DNA from 3 places in the Erwinia billingiae Eb661 genome. Region 1 is predicted to be linked to each of the others. Evidence: predicted binding sites of a transcription regulator. Region 1 holds the regulator's gene; each other region holds the start of a gene.
The links. Region 1 encodes CRP, which controls carbon source genes, mostly activating them, when cyclic AMP is high. Its sites were predicted from a motif close to ATGTGANNNNNNTCACAT; they were not measured.
Positions count from the first base shown of each region.

Region 2: a site for CRP is predicted at 6,122-6,139, ahead of psiE (phosphate-starvation-inducible protein PsiE). Genes of this name have one in related genera too.
Region 3: a site for CRP is predicted at 2,311-2,328, ahead of deoC (deoxyribose-phosphate aldolase). Genes of this name have one in related genera too.

Region 1 is NC_014306.1:4,623,016-4,633,957, reverse strand. It holds gene EBC_RS22595 (cytosine deaminase) at 1-942, shown strand, start outside; gene tsgA (MFS transporter TsgA) at 1,004-2,188, opposite strand; gene ppiA (peptidylprolyl isomerase A) at 2,458-3,030, shown strand; gene EBC_RS22580 (putative adenosine monophosphate-protein transferase Fic) at 3,128-3,688, shown strand; gene EBC_RS22575 (aminodeoxychorismate synthase component II) at 3,722-4,300, shown strand; gene argD (bifunctional acetylornithine/succinyldiaminopimelate transaminase) at 4,382-5,599, shown strand; gene EBC_RS22565 (YccS/YhfK family putative transporter) at 5,667-7,745, opposite strand; gene crp (cAMP-activated global transcriptional regulator CRP) at 7,804-8,436, opposite strand; gene EBC_RS22555 (OsmC family protein) at 8,744-9,154, shown strand; gene EBC_RS22550 (phosphoribulokinase) at 9,194-10,063, opposite strand; gene EBC_RS22545 (creatininase family protein) at 10,242-10,942, shown strand, end outside.
Region 2 is NC_014306.1:358,744-369,685, forward strand. It holds gene pgi (glucose-6-phosphate isomerase) at 1-1,579, shown strand, start outside; gene yjbE (exopolysaccharide production protein YjbE) at 2,226-2,474, shown strand; gene EBC_RS03025 (YjbF family lipoprotein) at 2,554-3,201, shown strand; gene EBC_RS03030 (capsule biosynthesis GfcC D2 domain-containing protein) at 3,198-3,953, shown strand; gene EBC_RS03035 (YjbH domain-containing protein) at 3,953-6,049, shown strand; gene psiE (phosphate-starvation-inducible protein PsiE) at 6,203-6,601, shown strand; gene ubiC (chorismate lyase) at 6,741-7,268, shown strand; gene ubiA (4-hydroxybenzoate octaprenyltransferase) at 7,270-8,154, shown strand; gene plsB (glycerol-3-phosphate 1-O-acyltransferase PlsB) at 8,215-10,638, opposite strand; gene EBC_RS03060 (diacylglycerol kinase) at 10,767-10,942, shown strand, end outside.
Region 3 is NC_014306.1:711,337-722,278, reverse strand. It holds gene deoA (thymidine phosphorylase) at 1-1,282, opposite strand, end outside; gene deoC (deoxyribose-phosphate aldolase) at 1,363-2,142, opposite strand; gene EBC_RS04650 (TatD family hydrolase) at 2,510-3,286, opposite strand; gene EBC_RS04645 (patatin-like phospholipase family protein) at 3,283-4,335, opposite strand; gene EBC_RS24780 (DUF1328 domain-containing protein) at 4,483-4,644, opposite strand; gene osmY (molecular chaperone OsmY) at 4,780-5,394, opposite strand; gene prfC (peptide chain release factor 3) at 5,703-7,292, opposite strand; gene EBC_RS04630 (DNA-3-methyladenine glycosylase I) at 7,547-8,194, opposite strand; gene yghU (glutathione-dependent disulfide-bond oxidoreductase) at 8,398-9,264, shown strand; gene EBC_RS04620 (hypothetical protein) at 10,037-10,573, opposite strand; gene EBC_RS04615 (RHS repeat-associated core domain-containing protein) at 10,583-10,942, opposite strand, start outside.

The sequences.
Region 1 (10,942 bases):
AACGGCATTCAGCACGTACGCACCCATGTGGATGTGTCCGACCCCACGCTGACCGCGCTGAAGGCGATGCTGGAAGTGAAGGCCGAGATGGCGCCGTGGGTCGATATTCAGCTGGTGGCGTTCCCCCAGGAAGGCATTCTCTCTTATCCAAATGGCGAAGCGTTATTGGAAGAAGCGCTGAAGCTCGGAGCGGATGTGGTTGGCGCTATTCCGCATTTCGAATTCACCCGTGAATATGGCGTGGAGTCGCTGCATAAAACCTTCGCGCTGGCGCAGAAGTATCAGCGAATGGTCGATGTGCATTGCGATGAAATCGATGATGAACAATCCCGTTTCGTCGAGACGGTCGCCGCGCTGGCGCTGCGCGAGAAAATGGGCGAGCGCGTCACTGCCAGCCACACCACGGCGATGCACTCCTATAACGGTGCCTATACCTCGCGGCTGTTCCGCCTGCTGAAGCTCTCCGGCATCAACTTTGTCGCCAATCCGCTGGTCAATATTCACCTGCAGGGGCGGTTTGATACTTACCCTAAACGCCGGGGCATTACGCGGGTGAAAGAGATGCTCGACGCGGAGATCAACGTCTGCTTTGGCCACGATGATGTGTTCGATCCCTGGTATCCGTTAGGCACGGCAAATATGCTGCAGGTGCTGCATATGGGGCTGCACGTCTGCCAGCTGATGGGTTACGGCCAGATTGATGCCGGCATTAATCTGATCACCCATCACAGCGCCAAAACCATGAACCTGACGGATTACGGACTCGAGGCAGGTAACAGCGCCAACCTGATTATTTTGCCGGCGGAGAATGGTTTTGATGCCGTGCGTCGTCAGGTGCCGGTGCGCTACTCGATTCGTCAGGGAAGGGTGATTGCAGAGACCCGGCCTGCCGAAACCACCATTCATCTGCAGGAAAGCGAGCCGGTGGATTTCAGGCGCTGAGCCTTTCCCGCAGGCAATAAAAAAGGCCGGTTTCCCGGCCTTTCGTTGATCTGTGTGGTGCTTAGTGCGCGGACATATGGCCAGGCAGCTTATGCTTGCTGACGAAGCCCAGCAGCAGACACATCACGAACACCACGGCATACAGACCGTTTGCTGTTAACAGCGCCGCATGTGCGCCGCCTTTCTCAACAATCGGCCCGGTCACCACGAAGGTCAGCATGGTGCCGACGGTGCCGCAGGTCAGGATAAAGTTGACCAGCTTCGGCGAGGAGACTTTGGTCTGCAGCGAGCCGAGGGTGATGATGGTGGTGTAAATCGCGCTGGAGCAGAAGCCCAGGCTGATCATGATCCACTTCAGCATCGACGCGTCGGTCGAGGTGACAAACCAGTACATCAGTGCGGTCGCCAGCAGGGCCAGCACGGTGACAATGCGCTGCGGATCGAAGAAACGCAGGATGGCGCTGAATGCCCACATGCCGATCATGTACGAGGTCCAGAAGTTACCGACCAGACCGCCAGCCTGACTGATATCCATGCCCATGGTTTTGGTGGCGTACAGCGGTACCCAGCCAATAAAGCCAAGCTGGCCCAGGATATAACAGAGGGCAGCAACGGCGAGCAGCAGCACGCCAACACCCCATTTCTCTTTCTCACCCTGCGGCTGGTTTGGGGCTTTCTTGCCGAGCACCGGGAACTCAAAGCACAGCGCCAGCACAAAGATAGCCACGTAGATCACGCCGATACAGGCATACACCCAGTACCACGGCAGCGATCGTGCGAGGATGGCGGCGGCAATAATCGGGAAAATCGTTCCGGCCATGCTGAAGAAGGAGTCGGTAAAAAGCAGGCGCGAACCGCGCTGACGGCCTTCGTACAGATGGGTGATCAGGAAGGTGCCGATCGACATGGTAATGCCGCTGACTACACCCAACACAAACATGCACAGAGAGAAGACGCTCAGATTGTGGCTGTTCATCAGCCCCAGCACCGCCAACACCATCAGCACAAAACCAAAGATCAGCTGGCGCTTCAGCGGAATAATTTCCATCAGCCAGGCATTCAGAAACACCGCAGCGAGGATACCGGCGTTCAGGAAGGTAAAGGTATTACTCATCTGGGCAACAGGTAACTGGAAATAGTCAGCAATATTTTCCAGCACCATCCCGGTCACAATAACCACTGCGCCGGTAAGCGCATAAGAGAAGAAGCTGATCCAGGTAAGCCCGATGCGATCGCGATTAGTCATAATTGGAAACCTGTGAGTCAAAGGGAGTGTGGAGCAGGACGCCCACGGTAAGCGTCGGAAGTGTAACGATAATCGTGATCAGCTTAAATAATTAATGAAACATTTGTTTTCATATTCATGAATAACGTGAGCAAGCTCACGCTTTATCGGCTCTCGCAAGCGATTGCCCGGACAGGTTTCGACGTAAATATAGGTAAAACGCTGGCGCACGGGTAAGCGCCTCTTTACAATCAGTTTTCTTGCCTGTAGCCCTTTGTAAGGAATCTTTCATGTTAAAACGTACTTTGACAGCGGTTGCGACCGTTCTCGCGCTGTCCTCGATCTCCGTATCTGCTCTGGCAGCCAAGGGAGACACGCATGTGATGTTGACCACCTCCGCTGGCAACATTGAGCTGGAACTCAACAATCAGAAAGCCCCGATCTCCACCAAGAACTTCGTTGATTACGTCAACAGTGGTTTTTATAACAACACCACTTTCCACCGCGTGATCCCCGGCTTTATGGTGCAGGGCGGCGGCTTTACTGCGGATATGCAGCAGAAGCCGACCAACGCGCCGATTAAAAACGAAGCCGACAATGGCCTGCTGAACAAGCGCGGCACCATTTCAATGGCCCGTACCGCGGACAAGGACAGTGCCACCAGCCAGTTCTTCCTCAACGTCGCGGACAACGCTTTTCTCGACCATGGCCAGCGTGATTTTGGCTATGCGGTGTTCGGTAAGATTGTGAAAGGCCAGGACGTGGCGGATAAAATCTCCCAGGTTCAGTCGCAGAACGTCGGTCCTTACCAGAATGTTCCGGTGAAACCGGTGGTGATCCTCTCCGCAAAAGTACTGCCTTAATCTCCCGATGGGTGATTGCTGCTTATACTGAGTGCAGGCATCTTGCACGCGGCCGCCCGGCCGCATTAAGCAGCAATCACTTCGTCATGGAGGCAGCATGTCCAAAAAAGTCACCGAGAAACAAAAACACAGCCTTTGGCTGCAACGACTGGAAGCCAATTTCCTCGCCAGTTTTCAGTTAGACGGCACCGCCTTCGATCCCGGCCCTGCTCATCCCGGACTTCCCCATTTGCGGGCGCTTCACCATGCCTTATTTCAGGATGTCCTTGAGGATGCGGGCGAACTGCGCCGCATTGATATCCAGTTGGGCGACACGCCGTGCTGCCATTTCGAATATATCGAGAAAGAAGGCAATGCGCTGATGCAGTCGCTCGAAGATGAGAATGGCCTGGCCGATTTGCCGCTGGAAACGCTGACTGAACGTCTGGCGTGGTATTACTGCGAACTCACGGTGCTGCATCCGTTCCTGCACGGCAATGGGCGCGCTCAGCGACTGCTGTTTGAGCAGGTGATCATCCAGGCCGGGTTTGATATTCAGTGGAAGAATATGGATGCGGAAAGCTGGCAGGCCGCGAACCAGGCGAGTCTGGACGGGGATCTCAGCTTACTGACCGCCGCGTTTGGCAAAGTGGTAAACGAACGGCCGGAAAGTGCGTAGAATAGCGCGGTCCTGATCCCGCCCGGAGCCACCATGCTACTGCTTATCGACAACTACGACTCATTTACCTGGAACCTTTACCAGTACTTTTGCGAGCTGGGCGCCGAGGTTGAAGTCCACAGGAATGATCGGATCACCCTTGAGCAGATCGCGGCGCTACAGCCCGAACATTTGGTGATTTCTCCGGGGCCCTGCACGCCTGACGACGCGGGGATTTCTCTGTCGGCTATCCGCGCCTTCGCCGGAAAGCTGCCGATTCTGGGCGTCTGCCTGGGGCATCAGGCGATTGCCCAGGCGTTTGGCGCGCGCGTGGTGCGGGCGCGCGAAGTGATGCACGGGAAAGTCTCCGCCATTGAACACAACGATGGCGGCGTGTTTGCCGGGCTGAATCATCCGCTCACCGTCACCCGCTACCATTCGTTGATTGTGGAAAACGGCTCGCTGCCCGATGATTTTGAAATCACCGCCTGGACCCTCGCAGACGGGCAACCGGACGAGATTATGGGCTTCCGCCATCGCCATTTGCCGCTGCAGGGCGTGCAGTTCCATCCGGAAAGTATCCTTAGCGAGCAAGGGCATCAGCTGCTGGCGAATTTTCTCGCGCGTAAATAAATTGCCTTTGAGTGATTTATTATGCATATTTTATGATTATAATTTCACTTTCCTGCAACGTTACAAATGATGAGGTAGTCAATGGCAGCGGATAAATTAGCGGTAACGCGGGCGACATTTGATGAAGTGATATTGCCTGTTTATGCACCAGCGCAGTTTGTGCCAGTGAAAGGCAAAGGGAGCCGTGTCTGGGATCAGCAGGGCAAAGAGTACATCGATTTTTCCGGTGGGATTGCGGTCACCGCGCTGGGACATTGCCATCCGGTGCTGGTGGAAGCGTTAAAAACGCAGGGTGAAACCCTCTGGCACACCAGCAATGTGTTCACTAACGAACCCGCACTGCGCCTTGCCAGCAAGCTGATCGCCGCCACCTTCGCCGAGCGCGTGTTCTTCGCAAACTCCGGTGCTGAAGCCAATGAAGCCGCCTTCAAGCTGGCCCGCTATTACGCCTCTAAACGCCATTCGCCGTACAAAAGCAAAATCATCGCTTTCCACAACGGCTTCCATGGCCGCACGCTGTTTACCGTTTCTGTCGGTGGCCAGCCGAAATATTCTGACGGCTTTGGCCCGAAACCTGCCGATATCGTGCATGTGCCGTTCAATGACCTGGATGCGGTCAAAGCGGTCATTGACGATCACACCTGCGCCATCGTGGTTGAGCCGATTCAGGGTGAAGGCGGCGTGATGCCCGCGACCGTTGAATTTATGCAGGGGCTGCGCAAACTCTGTGACGAACATCAGGCGTTGCTGGTACTGGATGAGGTGCAGAGCGGTATGGGTCGCAGCGGCAAGCTGTTCGCCTATGAGCATTACGGCGTGACGCCCGATATCCTCAGCACCGCGAAAGCGCTGGGCGGCGGTTTCCCGGTCAGTGCGATGCTGACCACCAACGAAATTGCCTCCACCATGTCGCCAGGCGTGCACGGCACCACCTACGGCGGAAATCCGCTGGCCTGTGCCATTGCCGAAGCCGCGCTGGATATCATCAATACCGAAGCGGTGTTGAGCGGGGTGGAAACGCGTCGTGAGCAGTTTGTCACCGCGCTGAAAGCGCTGGACGCGAAGCTGGATCTCTTCAGCGACATTCGCGGTAAAGGGTTGCTGATTGGTGCGGCGCTGAAGCCACAACATGCGGGCAAAGCGCGCGATATTCTGAATGCCGCCGCCGCTGAAGGGGTGATGATCCTGAATGCCGGTACCGATGTGATCCGCTTTGCGCCCTCGCTGGTGATTGAGCCGACCGACATTGAAGAAGGCATGGCGCGCTTCGCCAAAGCCGTCGAAAAAGTCCTGTCTTAACCGACAAAAACGGGAGCTGAGTGGCTCAGCTCCCGATCCGCGCCTGCCGTTCTCCGCACCATTCTGCTTACGTCGACTTCCTTAACCGTCGGGACAACCAGCGCCCATGATGCGGCCGCGCGCTCCACGCCAGTGACGAGATGGTGTGCATCACGCTGAGGTGCCCCAGGATCCGCTTCACATGCCTTTCCAGGATGGTCACCGGCCCCTGATTCAACTCCATCTGCGTATCCAGCACGTTCGCTTCTGAGCTCGGCCCGTCATACTCCAGCCGCTGTTGGCAACGCTGCAACGCAACCTCACAGGCCTGCAGATAACGCTCCGCCAGCGACGAGGTCAGCATGGTGTGTTCCCGCGCCAGCGTGGTCATGGCATTGATATGCTCGACGATAAACTGGCTGTGCGTCACCCACAGTTTCATATCCGCCAGATAGCTGGGATCAAAGCCTGGCTCCTGCATCGACTGATTGAGCGAGTTGAACAGGGCGTTGTGCGCCTGATTAACGCGGATACGCTGATAGGCCAGCTTCACCGGGTCCTGTTCATTCCCCAGCAATAACCGCAGCGCATCCTGATAGGTTTCCAGCGCGTCATGCGCATTCTGCCGCAGCAACCCGCTTTGCCATTGCGGCCACAACCAGATGGTGCCGCCGAAGGCAATCAGGCAACCCATCAGCGTATCCAGTAAACGCGGCAGCAGGAAGTCTGCGCCGTTAAGCGAGAGCAGCTGCAACGAATACACTGCGGTGACCGTAAAGCCAATCATCGCAAAGCCGTAGAATTTACGGATAAACAGGTAGCTGATAAGGGTAATGGCTAGCATCACCAGCAGCACGATGGATTCGGGTGCCTGCAGGCGCAAGGTCACCGCGGCAATCACCAACCCGGCCAGCGTGCCCAGCGCACGGTGCTGGATGCGGACGCGCGTTGCGCTGTAACCGTTCTGGCTGACAAACATGACCGTCATCAGGATCCAGTAGGGTTTGGGCAGATTAAAGAACAGCGCCAGCGAACTGGCAAAGGTCAGCATCACCGCAAAGCGGGCGGCGGTGCGCAAGGCGGCCGATTTCAGCGACAAATAGCTTTTGATGGCCGGCAGCAGCGGCAGTCGGCGCTGCCGGTCAGCCATCAAATCGCGCTGATAAAGGGGACGCTGGGTACGCAGCACCCGACCAATCCGGCTGAAGTGGTAATAGCAGAAGGTGCCCACCGGGTTATCCGGATTCTGCCGTGAGATCTTCTCCAGCGCCTGAAGCTGCTTATCCATGGTGAAGCGCTCGGGCAGCTTGTGGTAAAGGATATCGTCGGCCAGTTCACGCAGCCTGGCGGCGATGGTCTGCGCGTTCCAGCGGATCACCGCTTCGGCATGGCTTTGCTCCACCAGCTTTTGCACTTCTTCCGGCTGATGCAGGCTGACGGAGATGTGCTCCTGCAAATCTAGCGCGATTTGAAACGCGCGGGTCAGCCGCTTGTGGTGATTGTTGTTGGTGGCTGACAGCATATGCATCTGCTGATAGCAGGTGGTGATCAGGTCGACCGCTTTTTGCTGGCGCGCCAGCAGCGGAGGCAGGGCTTTCTCCGGATCGGTGAGTTTGGTCAGCAGGGTGTATTTCGCTTCGCAGTAACCCGCCAGCTCGCGATAGAGCAGGCTTAAGGTTTCCCGCAGCGGCTGCTCTTTCCACAGCCAGAACCAGACCCAGTTGAACACGCCGTACCAGATGGTGCCGAGCACGTAGAGCATCGGCGGTTCCCACACCGGCATGCGTCCTGCCAGGCTAAGGGTGAAGATTGCGGCTATCAGCGAGCCGGGCAGCAGGCGGCCATGCAGCGGGCTGATTTCACCGGTGACGCCCAGCAGCATCGCCATCGAAAACAGGATCACGGGCAGGGGAACGTGGTGACCGGCAAGATACTGGATCAGGAAACTGCTGAAGGCAAACAGGCTTCCGCCAACGATCAGGCGTTTGAAAAAGCGCTTATGAGGAGTATCAAGGCCAGCGAGGTTGCAACAGGCAGGGACTAAGGAAAACAGCAACCCTTTTTGCAAGTCGCCCAGTAGCCATCCCATCGCTACCGGTAAACAGAGCACCAGCGTCTGGCGCAATGCGTAGTTGATCTCCGGGTGATAAATCAGTCGACGCCACATCACTCCACACCAAATAAAAAGGCGCAACACCAGGTGTTGCGCCGTGGATCAGAGCCGATTAGCGAGTGCCGTAGACAACGATAGTTTTACCGTGTGCCGAGATCAGGTTCTGATCTTCCAGCATCTTCAAAATGCGTCCCACTGTTTCACGAGAACAGCCAACGATTTGCCCAATTTCCTGGCGGGTGATCTTGATCTGCATCCCATCCGGGTGCGTCATGGCGTCCGGTTGTTTTGCCAGGTTCAGCAAGGTCTGCGCGATGCGACCCGTCACATCGAGGAAAGCTAAATTGCCCACTTTCTCAGAAGTGACCTGCAAGCGATTCGCCATCTGTGCAGACAGGCGCATCAGAATGTCAGGGTTAACCTGGATCAGCTGACGGAATTTTTTGTAAGAGATTTCAGCCACTTCACAGGCTGTCTTCGCGCGTACCCACGCGCTACGCTCCTGACCTTCTTCAAACAGGCCAAGCTCGCCAATAAAGTCGCCCTGATTGAGGTAAGACAGGATCATCTCTTTGCCTTCTTCATCCTTGATAAGCACCGCTACTGAACCTTTGACGATATAGTAGAGGGTTTCTGCCTTTTCACCCTGATGAATCAGCGTGCTCTTGGATGGATACTTATGAATATGGCAATGAGACAGGAACCATTCAAGTGTCGGGTCTGTTTGCGGTTTGCCGAGAACCATTCGCTGTTATCCTCTGTTGTAATCGTGCCTAAATACAGGGGCAGAGTTCCCTGCCAGGCGTTGAAATAGTCAAGCGTTTCCCATCAGGAAATTTATTCGGGCCTCTGTTAAAAGCCTGGCTCGTTATGCGATTCGTTTCGTCGTGCCTGTAGAGTACTGACGAAAATATTACAGCTTTGTTTGTAGCACAGCTTTCAACGAGTGTCTTGTGTTGTCTCGCTTCAGCATAGTGCGAAAATTGCCGCATTGCCGTTTTTCTGCCTAAAGCGTAATCTGGCGATAACTGAATGAATTAGAGGAAATTGTTATGCAGGCTCGAGTCAAGTGGGTTGAAGGGTTAACGTTTTTGGGAGAATCCTCATCCGGGCATCAGGTTCTGATGGACGGAAATGCGGGCGATAAAGCCCCGAGCCCGATGGAGATGGTGTTGATGGCCGCGGGCGGATGCAGCGCAATCGACGTGGTTTCCATTCTGCAGAAGGGCCGCCACGACGTAAAGGATTGCGAAGTGAAGCTCAGCTCCGAACGCCGTGAAGAGGCCCCGCGCCTGTTCACCCACATCAATCTGCACTTTATCGTCACCGGCGTGGCCTTAGGCGATAAAGCGGTGTCGCGTGCCGTCGATCTCTCCGCGGAGAAATATTGCTCGGTGGCACTGATGCTGGGCAAGGGCGTGGAAATCACCCACAGCTATGAAGTGATTGAGTTACCGGCGTAAGTCATCCCATCGCCGCCCTAAGCCCCGTGCCCGCGGGGCTTACTCTATTTTCTTACCCTGGATCAGACGCTTCACCAGCGGCCCCATAATCAGCTCCATCGCCAGCCCCATCTTGCCGCCCGGCACCACCAGCGTATTGATGTGCGAGATAAAGGATCCCTGCAGCATCGACAGCAAATACGGGAAGTCGATATCTTCCAGCGCCTGGAAATGGATCACCACAAAGCTTTCATCCAGCGACGGGATACCGCGCGCCGCGAACGGGTTAGAGGTATCCACCGTCGGCACGCGCTGGAAGTTAATGTGCGTGCGGGAGAACTGCGGCGTAATAAAGTTGATGTAATCCTCCATGGATCGCACCACCGAATCCATCACCGCTTCGCGTGAGTGGCCGCGTTCGCTGGTATCGCGCACCAGTTTCTGGATCCACTCCAGGTTAACGATCGGTACCACGCCAACCAGCAAATCAACCTGCTGCGAGACATTGTTCTGCGGCGTCACCACGCCACCATGCAGCCCTTCATAAAACAGCACGTCGGTCGGTTCCGGCAGGGGTTGCCACGGCGTAAAGGTTCCCGGAACCTGATTCCAGGGTACCGCTTCATCATAGGTGTGCAGATATTTGCGGGATTTGCCGCTGCCTGACCGGCCATATTCCGCGAAGGTCTGTTCGAGCAGGGCGAAGTCATTGGCTTCCGGGCCGAAATAGCTGATATGGCGGCCCATATCGCGCGCTTTACGGATCGCCATATCCATTTCAGGACGGGTATAACGGTGAAAGCTGTCGCCTTCGACTTCGGCGGCATGCAGATTCAGCTGCTGGAAAATTTTTCTGAAGGCCAGGCTGGTGGTGGTGGTTCCCGCCCCGCTGGAGCCGGTGACGGCAATAACCGGATGTTTGGCTGACATGCGCATACCTCCCTGAGTAAAGTCACATCGATCACGCATTGGTACCATGTTTCGCGCACGGGTGTCATCTTTGCCACTCTCTGATGCCAAAAAAGCAACGCTGCGCCGCATTTTTGCTGCTTCAATTCGGCCACGAATATCCGCAGACTGACAAAAATGATGCAGGAGAAGGTGCCAGATGAATATGCCGTCGTCACGCTGGTGGTGGGATCTTTCCACCCGAGAATTCAGTGAGCTGGACATGGATAAAGTGATCGCGGTGCTGCCGATTGGCGCCGTCGAGCAGCATGGTCCGCACCTGCCGGTCCGGGTGGATGCCGCCATCAACGCGGGCATTATTGCGCGCGCGGTCGAGTTAATGCCGGCGGATTTGCCGGTACTGATCCTCCCGGCGCTGCCGGTGGGGAAATCCGATGAGCACCTCAATTTTCCCGGCACCTTAACCCTTCCTTATGAGGTGTTGGGTAAAGTCTGGTTTGAGGTGGCGAAAAGCGCCTGGCGTGCCGGGATCCGTAAACTGATTTTCTGGAATTCCCATGGTGGGCAACCGCAGCTGATGGAAATCGTCTGTCGCCAGCTGCGCATCGAACTCGATCTGTTTGCGGTCGGCGCCAGCTGGTTCCGCACCATTGATTCTTCCGACCTGTTTAGCGCGGAGGAGTTACAGCACGGCATTCACGGCGGGGAGTCCGAAACCAGCGTGATGCTGCATCTGCACCCGGATTTGGTGCAGATGGACTATGCGCAGAACTTTGTTTCCGCCTCGGTGGCGCTGGCGGAAACGGGCGGTATTCTGACCCCGGAAGGCGGCGTCGGCTTTGGCTGGATGGCGGAAGATCTGCATCCGTCCGGCACCACCGGCAATGCGGCGGCGGCAGA
Region 2 (10,942 bases), 840 kb from region 1:
CGTTCAGATCTCAGAGTTGTTTGCGAAAGACAGCAATCGCTTTGCGACCTTCTCTGCCACCTTCGACGATCTGATGCTGGTGGACTACTCCAAAAACCGCATCACCAGTGACACCCTCGCAAAACTGCAGGCTCTTGCTAAAGAGACCGATCTGCAGGGCGCAATTAAGTCGATGTTCTCCGGCGAAAAAATCAACCGCACTGAAGATCGTGCCGTGCTGCATGTTGCGCTGCGCAACCGCAGCAACACGCCGATCGTGGTCGACGGTAAAGACGTGATGCCGGAAGTGAACGCGGTGCTGGAGAAGATGAAATCCTTCTCTGAACGCATCATCAGCGGCGACTGGAAAGGCTACACCGGCAAGCCCATCACCGACGTGGTGAACATCGGTATCGGCGGGTCTGACCTGGGGCCATTTATGGTCACCGAGGCGCTGCGCCCGTACAAGAATCACCTGAATATGCACTTTGTGTCCAACGTTGATGGCACGCATATCGCGGAAACCGTGAAGGATCTGGATCCTGAAACCACCCTGTTCCTGGTGGCGTCAAAAACCTTCACCACCCAGGAAACCATGACCAACGCCCACAGCGCGCGTGACTGGTTCCTGAAAACCGCTGGCGATGAGCAGCACGTTGCGAAGCACTTTGCTGCGCTCTCAACCAACGGTAAAGCGGTCGGTGAGTTCGGGATTGATACCGCCAACATGTTCGAATTCTGGGACTGGGTTGGCGGACGTTATTCACTGTGGTCGGCGATTGGCCTGTCGATCATTCTGTCGGTCGGTTTCGACAACTTTGAGAAGCTGCTCAGTGGCGCACACGCCATGGACAAACACTTCTCTACCACACCCGCAGAGCAGAACCTGCCGGTGATCCTGGCGCTGATCGGCATCTGGTATAACAACTTCTTCGGTGCTGAAACCGAAGCGATCCTGCCGTATGACCAGTATATGCACCGTTTCTCTGCCTATTTCCAGCAGGGCAACATGGAGTCGAACGGTAAGAACGTTGACCGTAACGGCGCACCGGTCTCTTATGAAACCGGCCCAATCATCTGGGGCGAACCGGGCACCAACGGTCAGCACGCGTTCTATCAGCTGATCCACCAGGGCACCAAGCTGGTTCCTTGCGACTTTATCGCCCCTGCCATCACCCACAACAAGCTGGGCGATCACCATGCCAAGCTGCTGTCGAACTTCTTTGCACAGACTGAAGCGCTGGCGTTTGGTAAGTCACGCGATGTGGTCGAGAAAGAGTTCACCGACGCAGGTAAAGATGCGCAGTCGGTCGAGCACATCGTGCCGTTCAAAGTGTTTGAAGGTAACCGCCCAACCAACTCCATCCTGCTGCGTGATATCACGCCGTTCAGCCTGGGTGCATTGATTGCGCTGTACGAACACAAAATCTTCACTCAGGGCGCGATCCTCAACATCTTCACCTTCGATCAGTGGGGCGTTGAGCTTGGCAAACAACTGGCGAACCGTATCCTGCCAGAACTGTCGGGTAGCGAGCAGGTCAGCAGCCACGACAGTTCAACTAACGGACTGATTAACCGTTATAAAAACTGGCGCGGCTAAGCGGCGTGTAGCCGTTAATCGTCCTGCATAAAGGGGCTGGTGCGAATGCGCCAGCCCTTTGTTTTTTCAGCTATCCCGTCCGGCATCAGGGCCGCCTTTAGCTACTTTTGGACCTGGTTGACATCACCCTGTTTTCTGCGCGATCCCAGCATGCCACCGCTTAGCGCGGAAATCAGGCGGCTGCTAGTGCTGAAATACCCCCAAAGATGAATAAAGTCAGCGTTATGAGGCTGAGGATATTCTTAAAATTACCCTTTATTGTCCGAATCCCGCCAAGATAAATCCTAAAGCCATAGCGCCCATTACGCTACTTAACTGCCCTTAACGCCTGTTAACTTATTGAAAATAAATCCTTTAGTTCATTAAAAGCTCCGTGACGCGCTTTTCCCAGTGAATTCGCCATGCTAAAGGCTATTGTCAGCGAATGGCACTAACAAGCAGGGTTAAATCAGTCATAAATTCCAATATATTGAATTAATTAGTCAAATGTTGCCTTGAGAAGCCGAAACGTGCTTATTTTAGACATCAGAAATCGCCCGCTGAATCGAAGGCGACCCCCCTCAATTCTGGTCATTTATTGCCTTATACTGAACGCGCCTGAAACCCTTCAGGTGAAGTATCCATTCATTTAATGAAGGGAAATGTTATGAAAAAAGTCTTATGTGCTGCTGCAGCCATAGTGTACTTAGCAAGTGCTTCAGCCGCGTTCGCTGCGCCTGAAGAAGCTGGCGCCGCGGCGGGTGCCTCAGCGGGAACCCTTTCCGCAGGAACCACCACTGCGGTGGGTATTGGTGCGCTTGGCGCACTGGTTGGTGTTGCTCTGGCAGCATCGAGTGGCGGAAACGGTTCTAATACCGGCACCACCACCACGACCACGACCAGTACCACGCGTTAAGTGCGGTAAATTACTCATAACCACACGCTCGTGTGGTTATTTTTTGACATTGTCAGACTTTGTTCAGGGACACACACAGGTGCGCTACCTACCACTGCTGCTTTTATGCCTGCTTCTCCAGGCCTGTACACAAACACAAAAAGGGCTGGGAGAGACGGTAAAACTCGCTCTGCTCGGGCCGGACGATGTTCAGGTCTCTGATGAGCAAATAGAAAGTCTGCCTTATGCCAGCATGTACCTGCGCGTGAATAACGGGCAGCAGATCTTCGTGGTGCTGGGCTTCGATGAAAACGGTCAACAAAAATGGATCACCCGCGACCAGTCGATGGTGGTGACTCAGCATGGCCGCGTGGTGAAAACCCTCGGGTTAAGCGACAACCTGCTGGAGGTGAACAACCTGCAACAGGATCCGCTGACCGCCCCGCTGTCGTTGACCGAAGGCGCAAGCTGGACCCGCACGCTGAGCTGGACGGAAGCCGGTAAATTCCGCTCGGCAACGGCGACCTCACGCTTCAGCCGCCTGAAAGATCAGGTGCTGACGCTTGGCGGTAACACCGTCGCCTGCCGCGTCTGGCAGGAAGAGGTTGAGCTGCCTGCCGAGGGAAAATCCTGGACTAACACCTTCTGGATTGATACCACTTCCGGCCAGGTTCGCCAGTCACAGCAAACGCTGGGGGGCGACTATTTCCCTCTCGAAACCACCATCCTGAAGCCTGCGAAATCATGAAAAAAATAACCCTCCTTCTCGCAGGAATTTCAGCCTGCGTTTCGCTCAACGTGTCTGCAGAAAGCCAGGTGACGGTCTATTCCCCTGGCCAGACGCAGACCTCGATTGTCAGCCATGCACAGAACCTGGCGCAGTTGGTCAGCAGCCCGGCATTGATGGATAAAACCTGGTGGCCGGGAACGGTGATTGCCGAAAAACTGGCCACCGCGGCGGCGATTCAGCAGCAGCAGCAGGTGCTGGCGCGGCTGAAAGCCTGGAGCAATCAACTTCACGCCGATGGCGATAGCGAACAGGCTGCAGTGGTCGATAACGTCTGGCAGCAGGTGTCGGCAGTGAAAGTCACTGGCCGTCAACTGGCCAATCTCGATCCGGACTGGGTGCGGATGCGTCCGGCACAGAATCGCCGTCTGGAAGGGGATTACAGCGTTTATACGCTGCTAAAACCGACCAGCATTACGCTGGCTGGCGTGCTGGCCAACAGCGGTAAAACCCCGTGGGCACCGGGCCGCAGCGTGGTGGATTATTTGCAGGATCATGACCGTTTGTCCGGGGGCGAACGTAACTTCGTGGTGCTGATTGCGCCGAATGGCGAAGTGAGTGACGTTCCTGTCGCCTACTGGAATCGCCGCCACGTGGAGCCCGAAGTGGGCAGCATTGTGTACCGTGGCTTTTCCTCATGGACGTTGCCTGGCGACGATGAAGACCTTAACCAGCAGATTGTTTCTGTTCTGACGCACCGGATCCCTGACTGATGAAAAAAGCCTATCTTCTCAGCCTGATAGCTGTTTCCGTTGCCTGTGCCTGCCAGGTTCAGGCGGCGACGTATCCCGATCCGGTAGGGCCTTCGCAGTCAGATTTTGGCGGCGTCGGTCTGTTACAGGTTCCCACTGCGCGTATGGCGAAAGACGGCGAATTCAGCCTGAACTACCGCTATAACGATCAGTACCGTTTCTATTCGTCCTCGGTGCAGCTGTTCCCGTGGCTGGAAGCGACCATCCGCTATACCGACGTGAAAACGCGCGAGTACAGTGCGGTTGAGAGCTTCAGTGGCACCCAGACCTACAAAGACAAAGCCTTCGATTTGAAAGCCCGTCTCTGGCAGGAAGGCTACTGGCTGCCCGAAGTCTCGGTCGGGGCGCGTGACCTTGGCGGTACCGGCCTGTTCGACAGTGAATACCTGGTCGGCACCAAGGCCTGGGGACCGTTTGATTTCACCCTCGGACTGGGCTTCGGCTACCTCGGCAACAGCGGCACGGTGAAGAACCCGTTCTGTGAAGCCGACAGCAGCTATTGCTATCGCTCTGGCAGCAACGGCACCGCCGGTTCAGTTAACGGCAAAGACATGTTCAAAGGCCCGGCCGCGTTCTTTGGTGGGGTGGAATACCAGACGCCATGGCAGCCGCTGCGCCTGAAAGCAGAATACGAAGGGAATGATTACCAGGACGACTTTGCCGGCAAGATTGAGCAGAAAAGCAAAGTTAACGTCGGCGCCATTTATCGTATTACCGACTGGGCGGATGTGAACGTCAGCTATGAGCGCGGCAATACCTTTATGGCCGGCTTTACGCTGCGTACTAACTTCAACGATCTGCATACCGCCTCGATCGATTCGGCGAAACCGGCCTATCAGCCGCGTCCGCAGGGCGAATTCCTTGAGCAGACCACCGTTGCTGGCCAGCTGACCGACCTGAAATACAATGCCGGTCTGGATGCGCCAAACATTCAGGTACAGGGCAATACCATGTATGCCACTGGCCAGCAGAGCAAGTACCGCAATACCCAGGAAGGCGTCGATCGTGCCAACGTGATCCTGATGAACAACCTGCCAGCCAACATTGATACGCTGAAAGTGACCGAAAACCGCAGCCGTATGCCGCAGGTGACCACGGAAACTAACGTCGCCAGCCTGCGTCAGCAGCTTGAAGGCTATCCGCTGGGCAAAGAGCAGCCGCTGGATCAGAAACGCGTGGAGCCGGTCGATCCGGGTCATACCGAGCAGGGTTATTACATCGATGCCGATGACTTTAACTACAGCCTGGCACCGGTACTGAATCAGTCTGTGGGTGGACCGGAAAGCTTCTACCTGTATCAGGTTGGCGTGATGGCGAACGCTAACTACTGGCTGACGAAGCACCTGTTGATTGATGGCAGCGTGTTTGGCAACCTGGCGAATAACTACGACAAGTTCAACTATAACGGTGCGCCGAGCGATTCCTCATTGCCGCGCGTGCGTACCCATATTCGCGACTATGTTGAAAACAACGTCTACGTTAACAACCTGCAAGCGAACTACATGCATGCGCTGGGCAATGGTTTCTACGGCCAGGTTTACGGCGGTTATCTGGAAACCATGTACGGCGGTGTGGGTGGCGAAGTGCTGTACCGTCCGCTGGATTCTGACTGGGCGTTTGGTGTTGATGCCAACTACGTGAAGCAGCGTGACTGGGACAACATGATGCAGTTTACCGACTACAACGCGAAGGTCGGTAACCTGACGGCTTACTGGCGTCCGTCGTTCTTCAACAACCAGGTGTTGGTGAAGGCGAGCGTAGGTCAGTATCTGGCAGAAGATAAAGGGGCGACGATTGATGTCTCCCGCCAGTTCGACAGCGGCGTGATCGTTGGCGCTTATGCCACCAAAACTAACGTGTCGGCCGAAGAGTATGGCGAAGGCGACTTCACCAAAGGCTTCTATATCTCAATTCCGATGGATCTGTTCACCGCCTCACCAACCCGTGGCCGTGCACAGGTTAACTGGACGCCGCTGACGCGTGATGGCGGTCAGATGCTGGGCCGTAAGTACCAGCTGTATGATATGACCACCGACCGCGATATCGATTTCCGCTAAAAATAGCCGCGACACCGCCTCCGCCTGTGGGCGGCGGTGTCGCCCGCTTATCTCTCCGGCATCAAGCAAAACTTGTGAACCCGCTCACACTAAAGCATATTGTCACTGTCAGGATTATCCTGACGGATAACAGTGACTTTTGAGGGTTTTTGCATGATTACCGCGACGCGTATTGCCTGGTTGTTACAGATGGTGCTGAATATAGGGCTGATCGTCCTGGCCGCTATTCTGGCGATCTTTCTTGGCAAGGAGACCTTCCATCTGGCCAACGTGTTGCTGAACACCGGCGAACAGACGTCTTCTTATCTGTTGATCGATGGCATAGTGATCTACTTCCTTTACTTCGAGTTTATTGCCTTAATAGTCAAATACTTCCAGTCGGGTTATCACTTCCCGCTGCGCTATTTTGTCTATATCGGTATCACGGCGATCATCCGGTTGATCATTGTCGATCACAAAAACCCGGTGGATACGCTGGCCTACTCCATTGCCATTCTGATCCTGGTGGTCACGCTGTGGCTGGCAAACAGTAACAGGCTGAAACGCGAATAACATGTCGGCGCGCCGCCCCAGGCGCGCCAACCTCTTACTTTACCGACCTGAAATCCGCACTATTTCCTCCAGCAATCTGTGTTCTCTCCCAGCCTCTGCGTTACACTGTGGCACCAAAATTTTTGCCCGGAGAAGCCGAATGGCTGATAACGCGCTGGTGCAATTGCGCGCCCTCGACTGGCTGCCAGCCTCATCACCCTTGCTTTCAGCCCCGCTGCTGGACTGGTTGATGGAAGAAGACTCCATGACCCAACGTTTTGAGCGCCACTGCCAGCAAGTGACGGTAAAAGTGGTGCAGGAAGGTTTTATTACCGCAGAAGAGGTCGGTGACGACGTGGCGTTGCTGCCGCATGAGTCCCGCTACTGGCTGCGTGAAATTCTGCTGTGCGGCGATGGCGAACCCTGGCTTGCCGGGCGGACCATCGTACCGGAATCCACCCTGAACGGGCCTGAGCAGATGTTGCAGCAGCTTGGCACGCGCCCGCTGGGCCGTTACCTGTTTGCCTCTTCCACGCTGACGCGGGATTTTATCGAGCCGGGCAAAAGTGGCGAGCTGTGGGGACGTCGCTCTTTGCTGCGCCTTTCCGGCAAGCCGTTATTGCTGACCGAGCTATTTTTACCGCCTGCGCCGCTGTATGCCTCGCTAACCGGTACCGGAGATGAGTAACGTGGAGAGAAGTCTGCCAATGAGTAAATTCCGGGCCTACAGCCGCCTGATGCGTATTGATAAGCCGATTGGTTCGCTGCTGCTGATGTGGCCGACCTTCTGGGCGCTGTGGCTGGCGGGAATGCAGATCCCGCCGCTGAATATCCTGATCGTCTTTGTGCTGGGGGTCTTTTTCATGCGTGCCGCGGGCTGCGTGGTCAACGACTTTGCCGACCGAAAGATCGATGGTCATGTAAAGCGCACCCAGTCACGGCCATTGCCGAGCGGCGCGGTGACCTCAAAAGAGGCCAAGCTGCTGTTTGCCGGACTGGTGCTGGTGTCGTTCTGTCTGGTTCTGACCATGAACGCGATGACCATCTGGCTGTCGTTTGGTGGGCTGGCGCTGGCGTGGGTCTATCCCTTTATGAAGCGCTACACCCATCTGCCGCAGGTGGTGCTGGGCGCGGCGTTTGGCTGGGCTATCCCGATGGGTTGGGCGGCGGTCAGTGAAACCGTGCCGCTGACCTGCTGGCTGCTGTTCGCCGCGAATATCTGCTGGACGGTGGCTTATGACACGCTGTATGCGATGGTCGATCGCGATGATGACCTGAAGATTGGCGTCAAATCCACCGCCATTCTGTTTGGTCGTTTCGATAAGCTGATCGTGGGTTTGTTGCAGCTGGCGACGCTGGTACTGATGGCGGTGATTGGCTGGCGGATGCAGCTGGGCGGCGCATTCTACTGGTCCATTCTGGTGGCTGGCGCGCTGTTTGTGCATCAGCAGAAGCTGATCTCAGCCCGCGAACGCGATCCCTGTTTCCAGGCTTTCCTGAACAACAACTACGTTGGTTTGGTGTTGTTCCTGGGGATTGCCCTCAGCACGGCGCCATTCTCTGGCTGGCTCTGAGTGATGCCAATAAAAAAGGGTCGATGATTGCTCATCGACCCTTTTTTTATGCCCTGACGCTTACTCGTGCGGTCCCGCACTTTCAATCGTCATTCGCACTTCCTGAGTGATCAGGTCAGCCAGCATCTGATAGACCCTGTGCGTCTGTTCTACCTGCGCATCGCCGGTATCACTGATATAGCCTTCATCACGCAGGGTCAGCACCAGTGAAGAGAACACCGCTTTGTCGAAGAACTCCGGCGAGTTGATACCGTGCAGTACCGACAGGCGCTGAGCCATGGTGCGGCTCTCTTTTTCCAGCGTACCGCGGTTGATCGACGGATTCGCGCTGAGGATAGAGAAGGTGATGGCATAACGCTGCAGCGTTTCACGCACACCCGCCGCCAGCAGTTGCAGCGTTGGGAAGCGTGCCGGGCTCAGACGCAGCGTCTGGTCATCGGCCGTCAGCAGACCCTGACGCGCCATCTCGCTCACCAGGGAATCCAGCACGGCAGGCAGATCTTCTTTATTCCAGTGCAGGAACAGCTCGCTCTTCAGCATCGGGTAAATCACGCTGATCTGACGCAGCAGCTCGGCCCGGCTCAGTTCGCGGTAATGCGACAGGATCACCGCAATCAGCGACGGCATCACCAGCATATGGTGAACGTTGTTGCGATAGTAGGTCATCAGCACGGCCTGCTCGCGCGGCAGTACGATGATTTCGCCGATATTATCCTGCTCAATATCGAACTTGTTCATGCTTAACGCATGGTTCAGCAGTGCTTCTGGCGTCATATCCGGCACGGTCGAGTCCGGCGAATACGGCACGTTACGCAGCAACTGAACGTAGCACGCCAACTGCTCGGTCAACTGTTCACGGGTCAGCGAGCGCTGGCGCGATGCGAGCAGGGCGGTAACGCACAGGTTCATGGCATTGGCCGCACCGGCGTTGTTGATACGCACCATCACGCGCTGCGCGATGTCATTCACCGCAGGCGTCAGCCAGGCTGGACGCTGGGCTTCAATGGGGTCGATGGCATCACGCCACTCCGGCACATGCTTGTTCAGGTAGGTCACCAGCGGCAGCGGCTCCCCGAAGTTCACATACCCCTGGCCGAGGTTACGCAGCTTGCGCAGTCCGCGCACCATCTGCATAAACCCTTCTTTCTCTTTCGTCGCACCACGTAACTCTTTGGCGTAGGTTCCCACTTCCATCACGTGCTCATAACCGATATAGATCGGCACCAGTGTGATAGGGCGGTTACCGCCGCGCAGCATCGCCTGAATAGTCATCGACAGCGTGCCGGTTTTCGGGTCAAGCAGACGACCGGTACGGGAACGACCGCCTTCGACAAAGTATTCTACCGAGTAACCACGGGTGAACAGCTCGCCAAGATATTCTCGGAATACCGTTGAGTAGAGCTTGTTACCCTTGAAGGTACGGCGGATAAAGAATGCGCCCAGACGGCGGAAAATCGGGCCCGCTGGCCAGAAGTTCAGGTTGATACCGGCGGCAATGTGCGGTGGCACCAGACCCTGGTGATACAGCACATAAGAGAGCAGCAGGTAGTCCATATGACTACGGTGGCAGGGCACGTAGACGATCTCGTGGCCGTCTTGCGCCAGCTGACGCACGCGCTCGCCGCCGTTGACGTTGATGCCCTGATACAGCTTGCTCCACGTCCAGCCCATGATGCGGTCCGTCAGACGGATGGCTTCATAAGAGAAGTCGGCGGCGATCTCTTCCATCAGCTCAACGGCGTTCTGCTGGGCTTTTTCATGGGAGATTTTCTTGCTGCGCGCTTCGTCTTCCACCGCTTTAGCGATGGCTTTGGACTGCAGCAGTTTATTGAACAGGTCCTGACGCACCGGCAAACGCGGGCCAATGGCCGCCAGGCGTTGACGGGCAAAGTGCATGCGTGCCACGCGCGCCAGCTTCTGCGCAATGATTTTGTCGGTGCCGTGTTCCGTTGCCATACGGCGCAGGGAAACCATCGGTGAGAAGCGGACAAAGCTGTCGCGGCCTAACCACAGCACGGCAAAGAATTTTTGAATGCCATTCAACACGCGCAGATGAGGCTGATCGTCGCCCTGCACTTCACGGCCTGGTGCACGGCCAAACATCACGGATACCGGCACCATCTGCACGTCCAGCAGCGGGTTGCTGCGGTGCAAATCGAGGTATTCGTGGAACAGTTTTACCGATTCAACGTTAGGCACGAAATAGGGGAATACGCGTGGGCCGTCATGGATAAACACATGACGTGGCAAAACCGTACCGTCGATTTCCAGCGGATCTAAAGGATCGGGCAGATCCTGTTTACGGCATTGCTCACGCAACGCCAGCAGATCGGCCTTTGAATCATAAGGCAGCACATACATAATAGGGCGCGATGTATCCAGCGCCAGCTCGGAAACCGGCTCGGCGGGAATCGCTTTACTTTTTACCAGGAATTTTACTGGTAAATTCAATAAGTTATAATATAAGTTACGCCAACCTGACATAGATACCATGAAGCCTCTTGTTAGCAAAGCGCCGCAAGCATACCAGAAAGCGCCAGTGAGATCTGTGGTGTTGCAAAATGTGCGCCACCCAGACATTGACGTTAAACATCTCAAAGGGTTCCCTGATTATGGCAAATAACGTCACCGGATTGACTCGTATCATTAATGCCGCCGGTTATTCCTGGAAAGGAATACGCGCCGCCTGGCAAAACGAAGCGGCTTTTCGCCAGGAAGCGGTGGCCGGCATTGTCGCGGTGATTGTGGCGTGCTGGCTGGATGTGGACGCCGTCACGCGGGTGTTGCT
Region 3 (10,942 bases), 1.2 Mb from region 1:
GCGCATTTTCGCTTAAGGTCACCGCGCGCTTCATCGCCTCAGCGGCTTCCTGCCAGGCGGTTTCCGTAGCGGCGTGGATCACCGCCAGCGGACGCTGGTTGTCTGCACGGTCACCCAGTTGCGCCATCTCACTGAATCCGACGCTGTAATCGAGCGGATCGCTGGCCTGACGACGACCGCCGCCCATCGACACCACCGCCATGCCGAGCGCACGAGTATCCATTGCGCTGACGATGCCCGGCTTGTCGGCATACACCGCCTTGCTGAGCATCGGCGCCGGTAAATATTTATCCATCTGCTCGATAAAGTCTGTCGGGCCTTTTTGCGCCGCGACCATGCGCGCAAAGATTTCTGCTGCCTTGCCGTTATCCAGCACCGCCTGCAGTTTGCCGGTGGCTTCGTCGGTATTGGCCGCAAGCCCACCGGACACCAGCATTTCCGCACTCAAAGCCAGCGTCACTTCCAGCAGGCGTGGATTGCGGTATTCGCCGGTCAGGAAGCGCACGGCTTCACGCACTTCCAGCGCATTACCGGCACTTGACGCCAGCACCTGATTCATATCGGTTAACAGCGCGGTGGTTTTACAGCCCGCGCCGTTCGCCACGCCAACAATCGACTGGGCCAGCAGCTCGGACTGTTCGAAGGTCGGCATAAAGGCCCCGGAGCCGACTTTAACGTCCATCACCAGCGCATCCAGACCTTCCGCCAGTTTTTTGGCGAGGATCGAGGCAGTGATCAGCGGAATCGAATCGACGGTCGCGGTGATGTCGCGGGTGGCGTAGAAACGCTTATCCGCAGGCGCCAGCGAGTTGGTCTGGCCGATAATCGCCACGCCGACGTCTTTGATGATGCGACGGAACGTCTCGTCATCAGGGAAGATATCAAAGCCCGGAATGGCTTCCAGCTTGTCCAGCGTCCCGCCCGTGTGGCCGAGGCCACGGCCAGAAATCATCGGCACATAGCCACCGCATGCCGCCACCATCGGACCGAGCATCAGCGAGGTTACATCGCCCACGCCGCCGGTTGAGTGCTTGTCCACGATCGGGCCGTTAAGATTCAGCGCCTTCCAGTTGAGTACCGAGCCGGAGTCGCGCATCGCCATGGTCAGCGCGACCCGCTCCTGCAGCGTCATATCGTGGAAATAAATGGTCATCGCCAGCGCGGCGATTTGCCCTTCAGACACGGTGTTATCACGCACGCCATTAATAAAGAAGCGGATCTCTTCTTCCGTCAGCGGCTGGCCATCTCTTTTTTTACGGATAATTTCTTGTGGCAGGAACACGTTGCCCCCTGGTGGTTGCGGTAGTGAGGGCGAAATGATTTTCGCCCTTGCGGCTGAGGTTGGCGGGGTCGCCAGTCAGACTAGTAAGCGGAGTCGCTCTTGGCTCCAGCATGACCCGCCGTTTCCAGCAGGCTGGCTAACAGGCTGGACGCGCCAAAACGGAAGTGACGGGCATCGGCCCAGTCGCTGCCGAGAATGTCATCGGCCAGCTTCAGGTAAATTGCCGCATCGTCCGCGGTACGCACGCCGCCAGCCGGCTTGAAGCCCACCTGGTGCTTAACGCCTTTGTCAGCAATCACTTGCAGCATGATTTTTGCCACTTCCGGGGTGGCATTGACCGGCACTTTACCGGTGGAGGTTTTGATAAAGTCAGCGCCCGCCTCGATGGCAATTTCAGAGGCTTTACGGATCAGTGCCGCATCCTTCAGCTCGCCGGTTTCGATAATCACCTTCAGCAGCACGTCGGCTTCGGCGCAGGCTTCTTTACAGGCGCTCACGATCTCGTAGCCAATCTCTTCGTTACCGGCCATCAGCGCGCGGTAAGGGAACACCACGTCGACTTCGTCAGCCCCGTAGGCGATCGCCGCGTGGGTTTCTGCCAGGGCAATTTCTTTGTCGTCGTTGCCGTGCGGGAAGTTGGTGACGGTGGCAATGCGGATATCCGGCGTGCCCTGCTCGCGCAGCGTTTTACGGGCAATCGGGATAAAGCGCGGATAGATGCAGATCGCCGCGGTATTGCCCGCCGGGGATTTTGCCTGATGGCACAGCGCGATCACTTTCGCATCGGTGTCGTCATCATTCAGCGTGGTCAGATCCATCAGTTTCAGGGCACGTACGGCCGCTGCGGTTACGTCAGTCATTCTGTTCTCCAGACAAGGTTTAAGGCGGCTTCCCGGATGCCGGGCAAGAATTCCTTCCGCCTGAGCCCGCGAAGGGCTGTGATGTTAAAATAATAACGGAAAAGGCTGAGCCACTTCCGTGATGAAATTCACGAACAGGGAATTACTGTTGCAAGCATTGTACATGCAATGTGATTAATATCACATAAATAGCCTGTTAACCTGCCCGATACGGCCATTGTTGCGCAACAGAGCCTGATTTTAGCTGACATCATCAGAAAATGTTATAATTATAACATTCATCGTTCAGTGTAGCAGATGCAGATGACAGTAGACCCGGCAGGCCAAAGGCGCACCGTCTCGCAGGGGACTTTAAGAGTTTAGCCAGTCAGAGCTGAAAAAGAGTGCGGGTGTTCTCAAGAAGGGTTTCGGCTATTTCCTGCGGGGATTCTTCCCGCAGTTCGCACAGGCTTTGCCAGACGTTCTTTACCCGCTCGGGGCGATTGGCCTGACCCTGAAAGCCCTGCAGCGGCATATCCGGCGCGTCGGTTTCCAGCAGCAGCGAGGTCAGCGGCAGCCGTGCGATGGTATTGCGGGTTTTGCTGGCGCGTTCATAGGTAATGGTGCCGCCCACACCGATGGCATAGCCGGCGCGGATAAAGGCCAGCGCCTGCTGTTCGCTGCCGGCGAAGCCGTGCACCACGCCACGGCGAGGAAGATCGAGGCGTCGCAGATGCAGGGCTAACTTATCGTGGGTGCGGCGGGAGTGCAGGATCACCGGCAGATCGTACTGCTTTGCCAGCCGGATTTGCGCATCCAGCACCCGCTCCTGCTTATCAAACTGGGGATTGTCGATAAACAGATCGAGGCCGATCTCGCCGATCGCCACCAGCTTTTTCGGCAGCTGTTTCAGCACCGCTTCCAGCTGGTCCAGATGTGAATCATCATGCTGCGCGATAGCCATCGGATGGGTGCCCAACGCGGCATATAGCGGTGGCCATTGCTCTGCCAGCGCCATTACGCCTGCGAAGCGGTCAGCCGACACGCCGACCACAATGATTTTCTCCACCCCTGCCGCTGCCGCCAGACGCAGGCTCTCTTCTTCGTTGCCAGAAAACGGCGCAAAATCGAAGTGACAATGGGTATCGATAAACGTGGGTGTCATGCCAGCGAGCCCTTATCGTAATCGGCATCGTTGCCCGCCAGCGGATCGAGAATCACGCCATCCCGCACCGGTTCGTTGGCCACCGGCGCAGGTGGCACCACCGGTTTGGTACTCAGCAGCGTCTCATTCTCCTGCAACCATTGCCCCACGGTGGCGAGGAAATAGCGGCCGCAACGGCGTCCCAGATGATAATCCTGATTCAGCGAGGCCACGCGACTGCCCAGCGCCATGCTGGCGAGCGCATGCGGCGGGAAGATCTCAATAATCCGCAGATTACCCGGCGGATTGTCAATAAAGTCCTGCGTCTCGCGGTAGCTGTCTTCATGCAGATGCATGATATTGACCAACGGCTGCAGCGCACTGTCGCTCAGCCAGCGCTCAATGCGCTTCAGCCACTGTGGCGTATAGGTCATCTGCGAAGGAACGGTGCGGATCACCACGATGGTATCGGCCCCGCGACGCGCCGCTTCACGCACCGGAATGGCATCGCTGATCCCACCATCGAGATAGCTGATGCCGTCCATATCCACGCCGGGACGATACAGACCCGGAATGGCGCTGGAAGCCTTAATGATGTTCATCCAGTTGGCGGCGGTCGGGGCAAAATAGCCCGGCGAATAATCGTCGCTGCGGCAGGCGCACATATAGAATTCGCGGCCTGCGGAGAACATCTTCTCACCGGCTTCTATCGCCAGCGGGAATTCCTGAGAGGTGACATCCACCAGCCAGTCGAGATCGATCAGGTGCCCGCCGCGCACAAAGCGCAACGGATCGAAAAACAGTTTACTGGTGGTGTAACGGGTGATCACTCTGCGGGCATAGCCCGGCTGGCCGCAGACATAGGCAGAGAGATTCTGCGCCCCGGCAGAGGTGCCCAGCATCAAATCAAAGGGGTTGAATTTTGCCCGCTGGAATTCATCCAGCACGCCGGCAGTAAAGATCCCGCGCTGCCCGCCGCCTTCGCAGACCAGGGCCAGTTTGCCCGGACGAAAAGGGGTTAACGCCAGCGGCTCAATATTGCCGAGGGTTATAGGGATGCGCTTGCCCAATGGTGAGATCCTCTGAGGGAGTTGAAGACCGGAGGATACCCTGGATGGACGGTAACTGTTTGCCGTTTTTTGCGGCAGAATGTGTAAAGCCAGAAATGCTAAAGGCCAGTCAGTGACTGGCCTTCATTGAAACATCTGTTATTGGATCTATAACTTCTTGCGGCCGGTGAACAGGCTGATCAGGAAGATAATGATACCGACAACGAAGACGATTTTAGCTGCCCAAGCGGCTGTACCAGCCAGACCACCAAAACCTAACGCTGCTGCGATAAGCGCAATAATCAGAAAAATAATGCCCCAACGAAACATAAGCCTCTCCTTACCCTATATGTAGAAAATCAAACTGCCTGATTTATTTACTCTGCCGAAACCGGCGAAAGTGGATTATTTTCTTCAAACATTTCAGTTGCGGACCGTCCTGTTATCAGCCGGTCCGCGACTGCTTTATGACTTCACAGTCAGATCGTTTTTAACGCTTTTCACACCATCAATCGCTTTAGCGATGCTTTCGGCACGTTCAGACTGCGCCTGGCTTTTCACCGTACCGGAAAGCTGGACAACACCGTTGGTGGTTTCAACTTTCACGTTACGTGATGGCACGATGTCGTCAGCTAACAGTTTAGCTTTAATTTCGCTGGTCGTTGCCGTATCACCGGCATAACCGCTGACGCTGGCTTTAGTGCTGTCTTTTACGTGTAGTTTGTCGCTAACAGATTTAACGCCTTCGACTTTTTTGGCCGCCGCAACAGCCAGTTCGGCCTGATCCTGCGACGGTACAAAACCACTCAGCGTCACGACGCCTGAATGGGTCTTAACAGAGATGTCTGTGCTTTTGATTGCGTCGTTGTCTACCAGAGCGGCTTTCACCTTGGCAGTCACGCCGCTGTCATCCATGTACCCACCGACTGATTTCATTGAACTATCGATTTTGGAACCCGCGTTGTCAGCAGCATTCTGCGTTTTGTTCATCATGGTGTCTTCTGCCATTGCAGAACCACTTACCAGCGCAGAACCTACCAGTACAGCCATCAGAGTTTTAGTAATCTTAGTCGTGTTCATCGATTATTCCTTCTTCATGTGTTTTGCACTCACAACTGTGAGGTTTCAGTCACAAACGGCGTGACTGCAGTAGGAGAGACGTTGCAGCTTACCGCCGCATATTTTGCGTCCGTTGAGATTAAATATAGACGCTCGTCAGGATTTCACCGCCGCTTGTGGTTGATATGATGGATAAATGCACAAAAAGCAGGTTTTTTAAGAGCAGTCTGTAAAAAACGGGGGGCGGAAAGCGGTGTGGAGAGGAAGGCGAAAAAAAAACGATGCATATTGCATCGCTTTTTCCAGTATAGACCAGACCTGATTATCTGTTAGTGTTCGCGCGTTTTGCGGAACACCACTTCAGGATAACGTTCCTGAGTAATGTTCAGGTTTACCATGGTCGGCGCGATGTAGGTCAGGTTATCCCCGCCATCCAGCGCCAGGTTCACTTCGTTTTTACGCTGGAACTCATCAAACTTCTTGGCATCGCTGCATTCAACCCAACGCGCGGTTGAAACGTTGATCGCTTCGTAGATGGCTTCCACGTTGTATTCGCTCTTCAGACGCGCCACAACCACTTCAAACTGCAGTACACCGACGGCGCCAACAATCAGATCGTTATTGTGTACCGGACGGAACACCTGCACGGCACCCTCTTCCGACAGCTGAACCAGGCCTTTCAGCAACTGCTTCTGCTTCAGCGGATCGCGCAGACGAATACGACGGAACAGCTCAGGGGCGAAGTTCGGAATCCCGGTGAACTTCATGTTTTCACCCTGAGTGAAGGTATCGCCGATCTGGATGGTGCCGTGGTTGTGCAGCCCGATGATATCGCCCGGATAGGCTTCCTCAACGTGCGAACGGTCACCGGCCATAAAGGTCAGCGCATCGGCAATCACCACGTCTTTGCCCAGACGGACCTGACGCAGCTTCATGCCTTTTTCATATTTGCCGGACACCACGCGCATAAAGGCCACGCGGTCACGGTGTTTTGGATCCATATTCGCCTGGATCTTAAAGATGAAGCCGGTGAACTTTTCGTCGGCCGCGGTCACGGTGCGCAGCGTGGTCTGACGCGGCATTGGCGACGGTGCCCAGTCGCACAGGCCATCCAGCATATGGTCCACACCAAAGTTACCCAGTGCAGTACCAAAGAATACCGGGCTTAGCTTGCCGGCGAGGAACTGTTCTTTATCAAACTCGTGGGAAGCGCCCTGTACCAGCTCCAACTCTTCACGCAGCTGAACGGCCAGCTCTTCACCGATGGCGGCATCCAGATCCGGGTTATTAAGCCCTTTGACGATGCGCACGTCCTGAATGGTGCGCCCTTTACCGCTCTGGTAGAGGTAGGTTTCGTCTTTATAAAGGTGGTACACACCCTTAAACAACTTGCCACAACCGATTGGCCAGGTGATCGGCGCGCAGGCAATTTTCAGCTCGCTTTCCACTTCATCCAGCACTTCCATTGGATCGCGGATATCGCGGTCCAGTTTGTTCATAAAGGTCAGGATCGGCGTGTCGCGCAGACGGGTCACTTCCATCAGCTTGCGGGTACGATCCTCAACGCCTTTTGCGGCATCGATCACCATCAGACAGCAGTCGACCGCCGTCAGCGTACGGTAAGTATCTTCGGAGAAGTCTTCGTGTCCCGGCGTATCCAGCAGGTTAATCAGGCATTCGCGGTACGGGAACTGCATCACGGAGGTGGTGATCGAGATACCACGCTGCTTTTCCATCTCCATCCAGTCCGATTTGGCGTGCTGGTTAGAGCCACGGCCTTTTACCGTACCGGCGGTCTGAATAGCCTGTCCGAACAGCAACACTTTTTCAGTGATGGTGGTTTTACCGGCATCCGGGTGAGAAATGATGGCAAAAGTGCGGCGACGAGCCACCTCTTGCATAAAGGGTGCATTAGACATGAAAAAACTCTGTTTGGTGCTGTGCTGCCGCTGCGCAGACGGCGCGGGGGCAATTTCACAGGCGATTAATCATCAATGGCCGGCATTTTCGCCGATCCGGCGGTTATAAACAATGCAGAACGCCGCGTTATCCCCATAAATGCGTAGCGCAGCGAAACCAGATGGCTTCAGCTGCTGTTTTTTTCAGCCATTTTGCGGCGGGGTTCCGAGTTCTACACTGGCCTGACCTCTTGATAATCTTTTTGCTGACCTGATTACAGCGGGCGGTTGAGTGCTTCACGCTGCTGCTCGAATTTGTCCCTGCACTGGCAGCCCGCCAGATGATCGTTAATCAGCCCTAACGCCTGCATCAGCGAATAGGTGGTCACCGGACCCACCCACGTCCAGCCCCGTTTTTTCAACGCTTTGGACATGCGCACCGATTCGGGTGAAGTTTTGGCATTCTGCCAGTATTCCAGATCGACGGTATGAGGCCGTTCGCCCGGCTGCGGCTCAAACTGCCAGAACCACGCCGCCAGCGATCCGGCTTCTTCGATCAGTTCGATGGCCCGCTGCGCATTGTTGATGGTGGAAAGAATTTTGGCTCGATTGCGGACAATGCTTTTATCTTCCAGCAAACGGGCAACGTCCTCGTCGTTGAACTGCGCCACGGCGTGAAAATCAAAATCCTTAAAGGCGCGACGGAAGTTTTCCCGCTTGTTGTAAATCAGCTGCCACGACATGCCCGAGTGAAAACCTTCGAGACAGACTTTTTCAAACAGGCGGCGGTCATCCACCACCGGTCTGCCCCACTCGTTATCGTGATAGTCAGGCATTGAAGGCTGCCAGTAGCAGCACACGCGTCCATCTTCGGTCAGTGTCAGTCCGGCTTCTTTCAGATCTGCCAGATAATGCTCATCCATTCTGTATTCCCGTTGAAGAGTGTGAAGAGTGCTGCGTAAAGATAAACGCCGGCCAGATCCTGATGCTATACCTGACATCCGATGTAACAACCGCGTTTGGTTTTTTGTGCAGACAGCAGCTATTTTTAGACCATCATCGGCGAGACGTCTGTGGGCTTTGCTCCAGGATGCGCCATTTTTTATCAGAAAGGGGATTTTCGGACATGAGCACCAAGGATTATCAGCCAGCCAAAGTCTGGTCAGAAAACAAAGAAGCCGGCGGCACCTGGGGCAGCATCAACCGCCCGACCGCTGGCGCACGTCACGAAGCCGAACTGCCGGTAGGCAAGCACCCACTGCAGCTGTACTCAATGGGTACGCCGAATGGCCAGAAAGTGACCATCATGCTGGAAGAGCTGCTGGCGCTGAACGTTAACGATGCGGAATACGATGCCCACCTGATCCGCATTGGCGAAAGCGATCAATTCTCGTCAGGCTTTGTCGACGTAAACCCTAACTCAAAAATTCCTGCGTTGCTGGACTGCTCCACCAAGCCAGCCACCCGCGTGTTTGAGTCCGGCGCGATCTTGCTGTATCTGGCCGAGAAGTTTGGTCACTTCCTGCCGAAAGATCCGGCCGCCCGCACCGAAACGCTGAACTGGCTGTTCTGGTTACAGGGTTCTGCACCTTACCTCGGCGGCGGTTTCGGTCACTTCTATAACTACGCGCCAGTCAAAATCGAATACGCGATCGATCGCTTCACCATGGAAGCCAAGCGTCAGCTCGACGTGTTAGATCGTCAGCTGGCAAACCATCGCTATATTGCCGGTGAAGACTACACCATCGCCGATATCGCTATCTGGCCGTGGTATGGCGCGCTGGTTAGAGGAACCGTCTATAACGCAGCGGAGTTCCTCGACGCCAAATCCTACAAAAACCTGGTGCGTTGGGCAGATGAAATCGCACAGCGCCCGGCAGTGCAGCGCGGCCGCATCGTCAACCGTACCTTCGGTGAGCCTTCTGAGCAGTTGCATGAACGCCACGATGCATCGGATTTCGATCTGCGCACCGAGGATAAGCTGGCGAAATAACGCCGCTTAATAAGACTAAGGGCATCCTGCGGGGTGCCTTTTTTTTTGGATGGACTTCGGTGAAGGCATAGCAGGCAGATGCACTGTTATGATCCCCGAAGCCCCCGTAGAGAAAACGTCAGACGCTGGTGCATTTGGCTAAGATTAGCGGAGAAAAATAAAGCCGGAAGAATGGGCTCCGGCGTTAAGCTGCTGCTTTCGCCCACCATCCGCAGGCCGCTCCACAGGAAGGAAATCGTCTCCTCCGGCTTGAGGTGGCGTTGCAGGATTTTATGCGTGCGGCGACCTAAAGCATCGTAGCGGTATTCTGCGCGGCTGAACTCTTTATGCCCGCTAAAGCTGACTTCCGCTATCCGCTCTCATCGTCATAACGGTAATGCTGCTCTACGGCATCTGGCCCGGTTTTCCGCCAGGTCATCCGCCCAAAACCATCGTATGCCCACCGTGCGCCTTTCAGCCTCTGTAACATATTGTGCCAGACTATGTGACCCGGTTTATCCGTCCTGGTGACGTTGCTGAAGTGGGAGCAGGCACGGCTTGAATAACAGAAGCATGGGATTGAGCAAAGACTGCATCAGGCGCTGGCATTTATGGCTCAGATTGAAAGGGTGGAACTAAAATTTTTTTCAAATGTAAAATAGTCATAGGCTACATTTCGGAATATATAAAAGCATTTATCTTTAAGGAAAATCCTTAATTATCTCCGCCCTTATAATCAAGAAAATATAATTCTGCGTCAAAATCTGACTTAAGATATTTTTCGAACCCCCATTTACACTTTTAATGACTCTGGATTAAAAGCTATAATTGCACCATCTTTTTTTAACCCACAAGGATATAGCCCGCATGTATAAATAACATACATTTTTTCTAACAAATCGCTTTCATCATAACCTATTATAAATCTTCTTATTGAAAGCATTCTCATGTGGTAATAAGACTCACCAATTACTGACATGAAAAAATCATCATATCTGGTATTATTCTTTTTAATTTTAGATTTTCTATACTCTAAAGATTTCTGTTTCTGATAAATTGAGAAGCTTTCTTCACTTTCAGCGATAAAGTTTTCCGCATCAGAATATTTTTCACTTAACCTAAATTTTGAGATCGAATTATCAATAGCATCTTGCCAAACCAAATACCCTTTAGGTAGCACTTGATCAATTGACAACTTTTCTGCCAACTCAAGATCATTAATTACCTCAAAAGAAAATTTTATTTCAAAAGTACCACTATCTAAAAAAATCCGATCTGATTGCAAAAACAACATCGGCTCAATAATAAACCCATCTTCCTTAGAAACCATAGAAACCTCTTAATTAAGTATTTTGTTCCACATATCTAACGCCCGCTGATTTCCTAGAACACTATCATCCCGCGCCAGCTCAGATGCTCTAATTGGCATGCCATCCATCATTCCTCGCTTTGCAACATTTTGCAATGCTGAGACTTGTTTTTTAAGAACATCAACTGACTGATTTGGATCTAAATTATTTAATGCATTTTCAATGGCACTAGAATAACCATGGTGATTACCTTGATGTCGTGCCATAGGACTTACACCGTCATCAACTTGTCTAAGAAATATTCCGTTCGTCGCATCGTCAATATCATAACCAATTTTCTTCAATACTATATGATCAGAAAACTCTTTAGGAATTACATGATGTGCTTG